Regions from separate parts of the Streptomyces sp. NPDC037290 genome, predicted to be linked through region 2. Evidence: predicted binding sites of a transcription regulator. Region 2 holds the regulator's gene; each other region holds the start of a gene.

Region 1 (3,880 bases), on a different contig from region 2:
GCAGAGCGGGTCACCTTCGCCGGGTCGATGATGCCCTCGGCGACCAGGTCGACGTACTCGCCGGTCGCGGCGTTCAGGCCGTGGCCCGGGGTCAGGTTGCGCACCTTCTCCACCACGACACCGCCCTCGAGGCCGGCGTTGACGGCGATCTGCTTCAGCGGGGCCTCGAGCGCGATGCGCACGGCGTTGGCGCCGGTCGCCTCGTCACCCTCGAGCTCCAGCTTCTCGAAGACCTGGGAGGCCTGCAGCAGGGCCACGCCACCACCGGCGACGATGCCCTCCTCGACGGCCGCCTTGGCGTTGCGGACGGCGTCCTCGATGCGGTGCTTGCGCTCCTTGAGCTCCACCTCGGTGGCGGCACCGGCCTTGATGACCGCGACACCGCCGGCGAGCTTCGCCAGGCGCTCCTGCAGCTTCTCGCGGTCGTAGTCCGAGTCGCTGTTCTCGATCTCGGCGCGGATCTGGTTCACCCGGCCGTTGACCTGGTCCGAGGAGCCGGCACCGTCGACGATGGTGGTCTCGTCCTTGGTGATGACGACCTTGCGGGCGCGGCCCAGGAGGTCCAGGGTCGCGTTCTCCAGCTTGAGGCCGACCTCCTCGGAGATGACCTCGCCGCCCGTGAGGATGGCGATGTCGCCGAGCATGGCCTTGCGGCGGTCGCCGAAGCCCGGGGCCTTGACGGCGACGGACTTGAAGGTGCCACGGATCTTGTTGACGACCAGGGTCGACAGGGCCTCGCCCTCGACGTCCTCGGCGATGATCAGCAGCGGCTTGCCCGACTGCATGACCTTCTCCAGGAGCGGGAGCAGGTCCTTGACGGAACCGATCTTGGAGTTGGCGATGAGGATGTACGGGTCCTCGAGCGACGCCTCCATGCGCTCCATGTCGGTCGCGAAGTAGGCGGAGATGTAGCCCTTGTCGAAGCGCATGCCCTCGGTGAGCTCGAGCTCCAGACCGAAGGTGTTGCTCTCCTCGACGGTGATGACGCCTTCCTTGCCGACCTTGTCCATGGCCTCGGCGATGAGCTCGCCGATCTGGGTGTCGGCGGCGGAGATGGACGCGGTGGAGGCGATCTGCTCCTTGGTCTCGACGTCCTTCGCCTGCTCCAGCAGGGCGGCGGAGACGGCCTCGACGGCCTTCTCGATACCGCGCTTGAGGGCCATCGGGTTGGCGCCGGCGGCTACGTTGCGCAGGCCTTCCTTGACCAGGGCCTGGGCGAGCACGGTCGCCGTGGTCGTACCGTCACCGGCGACGTCGTCCGTCTTCTTGGCGACTTCCTTGACCAGCTCGGCGCCGATCTTCTCGTACGGGTCCTCGAGCTCGATCTCCTTGGCGATGGAGACACCATCGTTGGTGATCGTGGGGGCGCCCCACTTCTTCTCGAGGACGACGTTGCGGCCCTTGGGGCCGAGCGTCACCTTGACGGCGTCCGCGAGCTGGTTCATGCCGCGCTCGAGGCCGCGCCGCGCCTCCTCGTCGAACGCGATGATCTTGGCCATGTGAAGTGGTCCCTCCAGGACTGGGGGTGATTCCTTCGGACCGCGCCCGCGCCCGCGACGGACGGCTCGCCGGCCGCGTGGTTCCTTGCCCCACTTGGCCTGCGGGCCTCACCGACCCGGTCCTTCACTGTCACTCTCACCTTCAGAGTGCTAACGCCAATGATTAGCACTCCCCCCTGTCGAGTGCAAGCGGCTCCCCGGGATCAGCCGGGGGCGAACAGGGGCGTATCAGCCGCCGGACACGACGAAGGGCCCGCACCCTGTGCGAGGTGCGGGCCCTTCATGCAAGAAACGTTCAGGCGCTGAGGCGAACCATGTCGGCCTGCGGGCCCTTCTGGCCCTGCGAGATCTCGAACTCCACCCGCTGGCCCTCTTCCAGGGTGCGGTAGCCGTCCATCTGGATGGCGCTGTAGTGGACGAAGACGTCCGCACCACCGTCGACCGCGATGAAGCCGTACCCCTTCTCCGCGTTGAACCACTTGACGGTGCCCTGAGCCATGCCTAACTCCCCTATTACTGGCCCTTGCACAGATCCACACTTCGCGGACCCGGGTCAGACCTCACCCCCCATCGGACGGGGGCGTGCGCCGGAACGCGTCGACCGCGGCTGAATGTATCTGTCCAACTGCCGTCTGCAACAGGTCAATCGGACGAGAATTCTGGACGGGAACGGTCCGGAATGTGGTGAGAATTCACCCGACTTCAGGGCAAGTCGGGCCCCACAAAGGGGTACAAAAGCCGCATAAAACCCGCGCACTTTGGCTACTTCTTGCGGGGTGTGCGGCATGAAATCCAGGGCTCTCGACCCGGAGACCGCGGCCGAGTTCCCCAACTGTACCGCGCTCAATCACGCAGAATTGCCCCCTCCGCTTCTCTCACGGAGGAGGCAATTCCATGAACAATGGGTAACTGAAGTTACCCACGGTAACGATCAGCCGCCGGCGACCGCCGGAATGATGGAGACACCGGCGCCGTCCGGGGTGGCGGTCTCGAGGCCCTGCTCGAAGCGGACGTCGTCGTCGTTGACGTAGACGTTGACGAACCGGCGCAGCTTGCCCTGGTCGTCCAGGACCCGGGCGGCGATCCCGGTGTGGTTCTTCTCCAGGTTCGCGATGACGTCGGCGAGGGTCGCGCCCTCGGCGGTCACCTCGGCCTGGCCGCCGGTGTAGGTGCGCAGGATGGTGGGGATGCGAACGGTGACGCTCATGCTTGTGACCTCCGGTCAGGTAGGCGCCCAGACGACAACGATCAGACGAGTCCGGCCTCGCGGAACGACTCCAGGTTGGGCCGAATGGTCGCGGTCAGCCCCGTACCCGCCACCGCGTCCAGCGTCTTGAGGCCGTCGCCGGTGTTGAGGACGACCGTGGTCTTCGCCGGGTCCAGGGCGCCGTCCTTGATCAGCTTGCGGGTGACACCGACGGTCACCCCGCCCGCCGTCTCCGCGAAGATGCCCTCGGTGCGGGCCAGCAGCTTGATCGCGTCGACGACTTCCTCGTCCGTGACGTCCTCCACGGCACCGCCGGTGCGGCGGGCGATGTCCAGGACGTACGGGCCGTCGGCCGGGTTGCCGATGGCGAGGGACTTGGCGATGGTGTTCGGCTTCTGCGGGCGGACCACGTCGTGACCGGCCTTGAACGCGGCCGACACCGGCGAGCAGCCCTCGGCCTGCGCACCGAAGATCTTGTACGGCTTGTCCTCGACCAGGCCGAGCTTGACCAGCTCCTGCAGACCCTTGTCGATCTTCGTGAGCTGGGAGCCGGAGGCGATCGGGACCACGATCTGGTCGGGCAGCCGCCAGCCGAGCTGCTCGCAGATCTCGTACGCGAGGGTCTTGGAGCCCTCCGCGTAGTACGGCCGCAGGTTGACGTTGACGAAGCCCCAGCCCTCGCCGGCCGGGTCGCCGATCAGCTCGGAGCAGAAGCGGTTCACGTCGTCGTAGTTGCCCTCGATGCCGACCAGCTCGCCGCCGTAGACGGCGGCCATGACGACCTTGCCCTGCTCCAGGTCGTGCGGGATGAACACGCAGGAGCGGAAGCCGGCCCGGGCCGCGGCGGCGCCGACGGCACCGGCGAGGTTGCCGGTCGAGGAGCAGGAGAGCGTGGTGAAGCCGAAGGCGCGGGCGGCCTCCAGGGCCTGGGCGACCACGCGGTCCTTGAAGGAGTGCGTCGGGTTGCCGGAGTCGTCCTTCACGAACAGGCCGCCGGTGACGCCCAGTTCCGCGGCGAGGTTGTCGGCCTTGACGAGCTTGGTCCAGCCCGGGTTCAGGTTCGGCTTGTCGGCCACGTCGGACGGGACGGGCAGCAGCGGCGCGTAGCGCCAGATGTTCGCGGGGCCGGCCTCGATACGGCGGCGCAGCTCTTCGGTGTCGTAGCCGGAGAAGT
Region 2 (3,880 bases):
GGCACACCCCCGTCTTCCAGTCCTGCCCCCGCGGCACCTTCGGCCAGGCCTCGATCCCCAGCGACGACGGCTTCACAGCCTCCCAGATGTCGATGTACGGGTGGCCCACGACCAGCGCGTGCTCACTCGTCACCGACTCCGCGATCCGCCACTCCTTCGTGCCCGGCACCAAGTGGTCCACCAGGACGCCCAGCCGCGCGTCCGGACCCGGCGCGAAGGCCGACACGATCGACGGCAGGTCGTCCACACCCTCCAGGTACTCCACGACCACGCCCTCGATGCGCAGGTCGTCGCCCCACACCTTCTCGACCAGCTCGGCGTCGTGCCGGCCCTCGACGTAGATGCGGCCGGCGCGGGCCACGCGGGCGCGGGCGCCGGGGACGGCGACCGAACCGGATGCCGTACGGGTGGGCCGTACCGGACCGGAGGACGACGGGCGCACCAGCGTCACCACCCGCCCCTCCAGCAGGAAGCCCCGTGGCTCCAGCGGGAACACCCGGTGCTTGCCGAAGCGGTCCTCCAGCGTCACCGTGCCCGCCTCGCAGCGGATCACCGCCCCGCAGAACCCGGTGCCGGGCTCCTCCACCACCAGGCCCGGCTCCGCCGGTACCTCCGGCACCGGCTGCTGCTTCTTCCACGGCGGAGTCAGGTCGGCGGAGTACTGGCGCATTCGGATGACGATAGGAGAAGCCGTGGGCCACGACTCACGACACGCCGAAACGCGCCGCCAGTTGATCACGCTGGCGTCGCACGAACCCCGCGTCCACCACCGCTCCGTGACCGGGCACGTACAGCGCGTCCTCGCCGCCCAGCGACAGGAGCCGGTCCAGGGCGTCCGGCCAGCGGGCCGGGACCGCGTCCGGGCCCGCCTGCGGTTCGCCGGACTCCTCCACCAGGTCGCCGCAGAAGACCACCTCCGGATCCCCCGGGACCAGCACGGCCAGATCGTGCGCGGTGTGGCCGGGACCCACGTTCGCCAGCAGCACCTGGCGGCCGCCCCCGAGGTCCAGCGTCCACTCGCCGGAGACCAGGTGCCGGGGCACGGCCAGCGCGTCCACCGCCTCGTCGGCGTCGGCGACCGGCAGACCGTTGCGCACCGCGTCCAGGCGCAGCTCCTCCCGCTCGTGCGCGAGGACGGCGTCCATACCGACGGGCCCGTACACCTCCGCCCCGGCGAACGCGGCCGCCCCGAGGACATGGTCGAAGTGGGGGTGCGTCAGCGCGAGATGGGTCACACGGCCGCCGGCGAGTTCCTCGGCCTGCGCCCGTAGCCGCGCGCCCTCGGCGAGACCGGAGCCGGCGTCCACCATCAGCGCCGTACCCGCCCCGAGGACCAGTCCGGCCGTGCAGTCCCAGCCGGGCAGCCGGCACCGCCCGACCCCGGCGGTCAGCCGCTCCCACCCCAGCTCTTCCCAAGTCACCGTCATACCGCGACGCTAGCCCCAGGAGCCGCCGCGACCGCACCGACCTTGCCCCGGGTGTACCCCACAGCCGTACACTGGGCCCGGGAGCGCTGGCACTCACATGCGAAGAGTGCCAGGCGGATACACCGCGGAACAGAGGGGACGACATGCTGGAGGTGCGCGCGGATGCTGAGTGAACGCAGGCTTCAGGTACTGCGCGCCATCGTCCAGGACTATGTCGGCACCGAGGAGCCGGTCGGGTCGAAGGCCCTGACCGAGCGGCACAGCCTCGGGGTCTCCCCGGCGACCGTCCGCAACGACATGGCGGCCCTGGAGGACGAGGGGTACATCGCGCAGCCGCACACCAGCGCGGGGCGCATCCCCACCGACAAGGGCTACCGGCTGTTCGTGGACAAGCTCGCGGGCGTCAAGCCGATGACCGCGCCGGAGCGGCGGGCCATCCAGAACTTCCTGGAGGGGGCCGTCGACCTCGACGACGTCGTGGCCAGGACCGTGCGGCTGCTCGCGCAGCTCACACGGCAGGTCGCCGTCGTGCAGTACCCGTCCCTGACCCGGTCCACCGTCCGGCACGTGGAGTTGCTCTCGCTCGCTCCCGCGCGCGTGATGCTCGTGCTGATCACGGACACCGGCCGGGTCGAGCAGCGGATGGTCGACTGCCCGGCGCCCTTCGGCGAGTCCTCGCTCGCCGACCTGCGCGCGCGGCTGAACAGCCGGGTCGCGGGCCGCCGGTTCACGGACGTGCCGAAGCTGGTCGAGGACCTGCCGGACGCCTTCGATCCCGAGGACCGCGGTACGGTCTCCACCGTGCTCTCCACCCTGCTGGAGACACTGGTCGAGGAGAACGAGGAGCGGCTGATGATCGGCGGAACCGCCAATCTCACCCGCTTCGGGCATGACTTTCCCCTCACGATCCGGCCCGTCCTGGAGGCCCTGGAGGAGCAGGTCGTGCTCCTCAAGCTCCTGGGCGAGGCGAAGGATCCGGGCGTGACCGTGCGCATCGGGCACGAGAACGCCCACGAGGGACTCAACTCCACCTCGGTGGTGTCGGTGGGCTACGGTTCGGGCGGCGAGGCGGTTGCCAAGCTCGGCGTGGTCGGACCGACCCGCATGGACTACCCGGGAACGATGGGAGCGGTACGCGCAGTGGCACGGTACGTCGGACAGATCCTGGCGGAGTCGTAAGTGGCCACGGACTACTACGCCGTTCTCGGCGTGCGCCGCGACGCGTCGCAGGATGAGATCAAGAAGGCGTTCCGCCGGCTCGCGCGCGAGCTGCACCCGGACGTCAACCCGGACCCGAAGACCCAGGAGCGGTTCAAGGAGATCAACGCCGCTTACGAGGTGCTGTCGGACCCGCAGAAGAAGCAGGTCTACGACCTCGGCGGCGACCCGCTCTCCCAGGCGGGCGGCGCCGGTGCGGGCGGCTTCGGGGCCGGTGGCTTCGGCAACTTCTCCGACATCATGGACGCGTTCTTCGGTACGGCGTCGCAGCGCGGGCCGCGCTCGCGCACCCGGCGCGGCCAGGACGCGATGATCCGGATCGAGGTCGAGCTGGACGAGGCGGCCTTCGGGACCACCAAGGACATCCAGGTCGACACCGCGGTCGTCTGCAACACCTGCAACGGCGAGGGCGCGGCGCCCGGTACGACCGCCCAGACCTGTGACATGTGCCGCGGCCGCGGTGAGGTCTCCCAGGTCACCCGGTCCTTCCTGGGCCAGGTCATGACCTCGCGGCCCTGCCCCCAGTGCCAGGGCTTCGGCACGGTCGTGCCGACCCCGTGCCCCGAGTGCGCCGGCGACGGCCGCGTCCGCTCCCGCCGGACCCTGACCGTGAAGATCCCGGCCGGTGTCGACAACGGCACGCGGATCCAGCTCGCCGGTGAGGGCGAGGTCGGCCCCGGTGGCGGTCCGGCCGGTGACCTGTACGTCGAGATCCACGAGCTGCCGCACCAGACCTTCCAGCGGCGCGGCGACGACTTGCACTGCACGGTCACGATCCCGATGACCGCGGCCGCCCTCGGCACCAAGGTGCCGCTGGAGACCCTGGACGGCATGGAGGAGGTCGACATCCGGCCCGGCACCCAGTCCGGCCAGTCGATCCCGCTGCACAACCGGGGCGTCACACATCTGCGCGGCGGCGGCCGGGGTGACCTGATCGTGCACGTCGAGGTGCAGACCCCGACCAAGCTGGACCCGGAGCAGGAGCGACTGCTGCGCGAGCTGGCCAAGCTGCGCGGCGAGGAGCGGCCCCAGGGACAGTTCCAGCCGGGGCAGCAGGGGTTGTTCTCGCGGTTGAAGGATGCGTTCAACGGTCGCTGAGGTGCGCTGCGGGGCGGCCGGGGGTTGGCCCCCGGGTGGGCACGGTCAGCCGGGGCAGCAGGGGTTGTTCTCGCGGTTGAAGGACGCGTTCAACGGTCGCTGAGAAGCCCGCTGAACGGTGAGGGTGCCTCCGGCTT
Region 3 (3,880 bases), on a different contig from region 2:
GGGCACGTCCCGGGTGGCGCCTCGGACGGCGGGCGGGCGCGCTGCTCGTCTCGGCTCTCCTCCTCGCCGGCTGTGCCCAGTCCGTCGACCCCATCGAACGCCTCGGGAAGAAGGCCGCCGAGGGCGTGCACCCGCCCGGCCCCGCCCCCGACCGCGGCTACCGCCGCTGGGGCCTCACCGAGGCCCTCGCCCGCCCGCCGCACCCCGCCGCCCACGCGCTCGCCCTCACCCCGCACACCGCGGGCCACGCCCTGCCCCGCGTCGTCGACCACGTGCCCACCCACGACCGGGTCGTCTTCCTCACCTACGACGACGGCGCCGACAAGGACCCCCGTTTCGTCGACATGGTGCGCGACCTCCGGCTGCCCGTCAGCATGTTCCTCACCGACAGCGCCGCCGGCCCCGGCTACGGCCACTTCGCCCGCCTGCACCGGCTGGGCGCCGGCATCGAGAACCACACCCTCGACCACCGCGCGCTGTCCGGACTGCCGTACGCCGGCCAGCGCACGGAGATCTGCGGCCAGCAGGACAGGCTCAGCTCCCGGCTCGGCCTGCGCCCCCGCCTCTTCCGCCCGCCGTACGGCTCGTACGACACCACCACCCTGCGCGCGGCCTCCGACTGCGGCATCTCCGCACTCGTCCTGTGGCGCGCCGCCATGACCCCGACCGACCTCGTCTACACCCACGGCGCTCACCACCTGCGCCCCGGCGACATCGTCCTGATCGGACCGGACGAGACAACGGGGCCGGACCTGCGCGAACGCACCACGCGGGCCCTGCGCCGGGTCCAGCAGAGAGGGCTGACGGTGGGGAGCCTCGAGGACTACCTGAACTGAACGCAAATATCGAATTTTGGCATCGGCGCGTCGGCCGGCCCATTTCCAGGTAATTCCGATCGCATTTCCTGGAGGGTTCCCTTGCGTGAACGATCTCGACCGCACGGCCATATGTGCGCGGGGAATGGCGAAGCGGTTCGGTGACAGCGGCGCTGTGGACGGCATGGATCTCGATGTCGGAGCGGGTGAGTTCTTCGGCGTCCTCGGTCCCAACGGTGCCGGAAAGTCGACGACGATGCGTATGCTGAGCTGTAAAAACGGGTCCAGGGGACGGTCGGGGAAAACGTCAGTACCTATGCCAGGTGCTTCCGCATGCCGCGCCCCGGGCCCGGAAAAGGCGATGGAAATGCTCGCCTCGGTCCAGCTCGACGACCGTGCCGACAGCCGGGTCGAAACACTGTCCGGCGAGATGCAGCGCAGGCGGCCTCACGGCGACTCCACCAGGGTCCGGCCGGGCAGGTGCAGTAAGGCTTCCTCCAGGGATGCCCGGCGAATCAGCGAGCGCTCAAGCAGAACGGCACCACCCTGATCCTCACCACGCACTACATGGACGAGGCGGAGCAGCTCTGTGACGCGCAGCTCCAGCACCTCGGTGACGCCGGCGTGTTCCTTGAGCAGCGCCTGCGCAGAACACTCGGCGACGATGCGGCCGCGGTCCATCACCACCAGCTGGTGCTGCAACGCCATCTGCGCCTGCACCGCAGGCTGCGAGCATGGGCCTGAGCGTCGGCGGGCTGGTGCGGTACGTCGACGGCCATCTGCGTGCCAAGGGGCTCGGGGCACCTGCTCACGTCCGACGGCGCGGAGCCGCTCCCGCCGCCGGGCACCATGAGCGCGGCGCCCTGCACTCGGCCATCTGCCTCGGCGTCCTCGACGAACCGGAGCGTCTGGCCGCCGACCGCTTCCAGGACCGGTGCACCTGGCCGGGAAGGCAACTGGCGGCACCGGCCGGCTCTCCGACTGCCACCGGCGCGCGTCGCTGATCCTGGCCGACGCGCCACACGGCATTGGCACTCCGCTTGACCGAGTGCTAATCACAGTCATAGTCTCGGCTCTGGCACTCCCCCCTGGAGAGTGCCAACTACGCGACGGGCAGGTCCGGCACCCGCGACGACGGATCGACCTGGTCGCCACCTCAGACAGTTAACCCCGTGAGATCTCCGAAGGGGGAGGTCGGATCGTGACGACCACCAGCTCCAAGGTTGCCATCAAGCCGCTCGAGGACCGCATCGTGGTCCAGCCGCTCGACGCCGAGCAGACCACCGCCTCTGGCCTGGTCATTCCGGACACCGCGAAGGAGAAGCCCCAGGAGGGCGCCGTCCTCGCCGTGGGTCCGGGCCGCTTCGAGAACGGCGAGCGCCTTCCGCTCGACGTCAAGGTCGGCGATGTCGTCCTGTACAGCAAGTACGGCGGCACCGAGGTGAAGTACAACGGCGAGGAGTACCTCGTCCTCTCGGCCCGCGACGTGCTCGCGATCATCGAGAAGTAATCCCACCTCGAGCAATTCTTTGCTTGTGAGCTGCGCCCCTGGCCCCCGCGACCGATAACGAAGCCGGGCGCCCGGGGCGCAGTTGTCTTTACTCCCACAGATTTCCGAGAGGGCTTCCGCTGTCATGGCGAAGATTCTGAAGTTCGACGAGGACGCCCGTCGCGCCCTTGAGCGCGGCGTCAACAAGCTGGCCGACACGGTGAAGGTGACGATCGGTCCCCGCGGCCGCAACGTCGTCATCGACAAGAAGTTCGGTGCCCCCACCATCACCAATGACGGTGTCACGATCGCCCGCGAGGTCGAGATCGAGGACCCGTACGAGAACCTCGGCGCGCAGCTGGTGAAGGAGGTGGCGACCAAGACCAACGACATCGCGGGTGACGGCACCACCACCGCCACCGTGCTCGCCCAGGCGCTGGTGCGCGAGGGCCTGAAGAACGTCGCCGCCGGCGCCTCCCCGGCCGCCCTGAAGAAGGGCATCGACGCCGCGGTCAAGGCCGTCTCCGACGACCTGCTCGCCTCGGCCCGCCCGATCGACGAGAAGTCCGACATCGCCGCCGTCGCCGCGCTGTCCGCCCAGGACCAGCAGGTCGGCGAGCTCATCGCCGAGGCGATGGACAAGGTCGGCAAGGACGGTGTCATCACCGTCGAGGAGTCCAACACCTTCGGTCTGGAGCTGGACTTCACCGAGGGCATGGCCTTCGACAAGGGCTACCTGTCGCCGTACTTCGTGACGGACCAGGAGCGCATGGAGGCCGTCCTCGACGACCCGTACATCCTCATCAACCAGGGCAAGATCAGCTCCATCCAGGACCTGCTGCCGCTGCTGGAGAAGGTCATCCAGGCCGGCGCCTCCAAGCCGCTGCTGATCATCGCCGAGGACGTCGAGGGCGAGGCCCTGTCGACCCTGGTCGTCAACAAGATCCGCGGCACCTTCAACGCCGTCGCGGTGAAGGCCCCCGGCTTCGGCGACCGCCGCAAGGCGATGCTGCAGGACATGGCGATCCTCACCGGTGCCACCGTCATCTCCGAGGAGGTCGGCCTCAAGCTCGACCAGGTCGGCCTGGACGTGCTCGGCTCCGCCCGCCGCGTGACCGTCACCAAGGACGACACCACGATCGTCGAGGGTGCCGGCAAGCAGGAGGACCTGACAGGCCGCGTCGCGCAGATCAAGGCCGAGATCGAGAACACCGACTCCGACTGGGACCGCGAGAAGCTCCAGGAGCGCCTCGCGAAGCTGGCCGGCGGCGTGTGCGTGATCAAGGTCGGCGCCGCCACCGAGGTGGAGCTGAAGGAGAAGAAGCACCGTCTGGAGGACGCCATCTCCGCGACCCGCGCCGCGGTCGAGGAGGGCATCGTCTCCGGTGGTGGCTCCGCCCTGGTCCACTCCTCCAAGGTCCTCGAGGGCAACCTCGACAAGACCGGCGACGAGGCCACCGGTGTCGCGGTCGTCCGCAACGCCGTGGTCGAGCCGCTGCGCTGGATCGGCGAGAACGCCGGCCAGGAGGGCTACGTCATCGTCTCCAAGGTCAAGGACCTGGAGAAGGGGCAGGGC

What was found. The regulator HrcA, encoded in region 2, represses chaperone genes, less so after heat shock. The targets are predictions, from matches to a motif close to TTNGCACTCNGNNNNNCNGAGTGCNAA.
Region 1: a site for HrcA is predicted at 1,663-1,689, ahead of groL (chaperonin GroEL). Genes of this name have one in related genera too.
Region 3: a site for HrcA is predicted at 1,844-1,870, ahead of groES (co-chaperone GroES). Genes of this name have one in related genera too.

What each region holds. Positions count from the first base shown of each region.
Region 1 covers NZ_JBVJVZ010000005.1:143,918-147,797, reverse strand. The annotation lists gene groL (chaperonin GroEL) at 1-1,499, opposite strand, end outside; gene ACZ7HQ_RS19300 (cold-shock protein) at 1,795-1,998, opposite strand; gene ACZ7HQ_RS19295 (ubiquitin-like small modifier protein 1) at 2,431-2,706, opposite strand; gene thrC (threonine synthase) at 2,748-3,880, opposite strand, start outside.
Region 2 covers NZ_JBVJVZ010000001.1:369,431-373,310, forward strand. The annotation lists gene ACZ7HQ_RS01680 (DUF3097 domain-containing protein) at 1-670, opposite strand, end outside; gene ACZ7HQ_RS01685 (MBL fold metallo-hydrolase) at 705-1,427, opposite strand; gene hrcA (heat-inducible transcriptional repressor HrcA) at 1,590-2,606, shown strand; gene dnaJ (molecular chaperone DnaJ) at 2,607-3,743, shown strand.
Region 3 covers NZ_JBVJVZ010000015.1:111,292-115,171, forward strand. The annotation lists gene ACZ7HQ_RS35065 (polysaccharide deacetylase family protein) at 1-836, shown strand, start outside; gene ACZ7HQ_RS35070 (ATP-binding cassette domain-containing protein) at 1,000-1,365, shown strand; gene ACZ7HQ_RS35075 (hypothetical protein) at 1,263-1,523, opposite strand; gene ACZ7HQ_RS35080 (hypothetical protein) at 1,550-1,819, shown strand; gene groES (co-chaperone GroES) at 2,017-2,325, shown strand; gene groL (chaperonin GroEL) at 2,450-3,880, shown strand, end outside.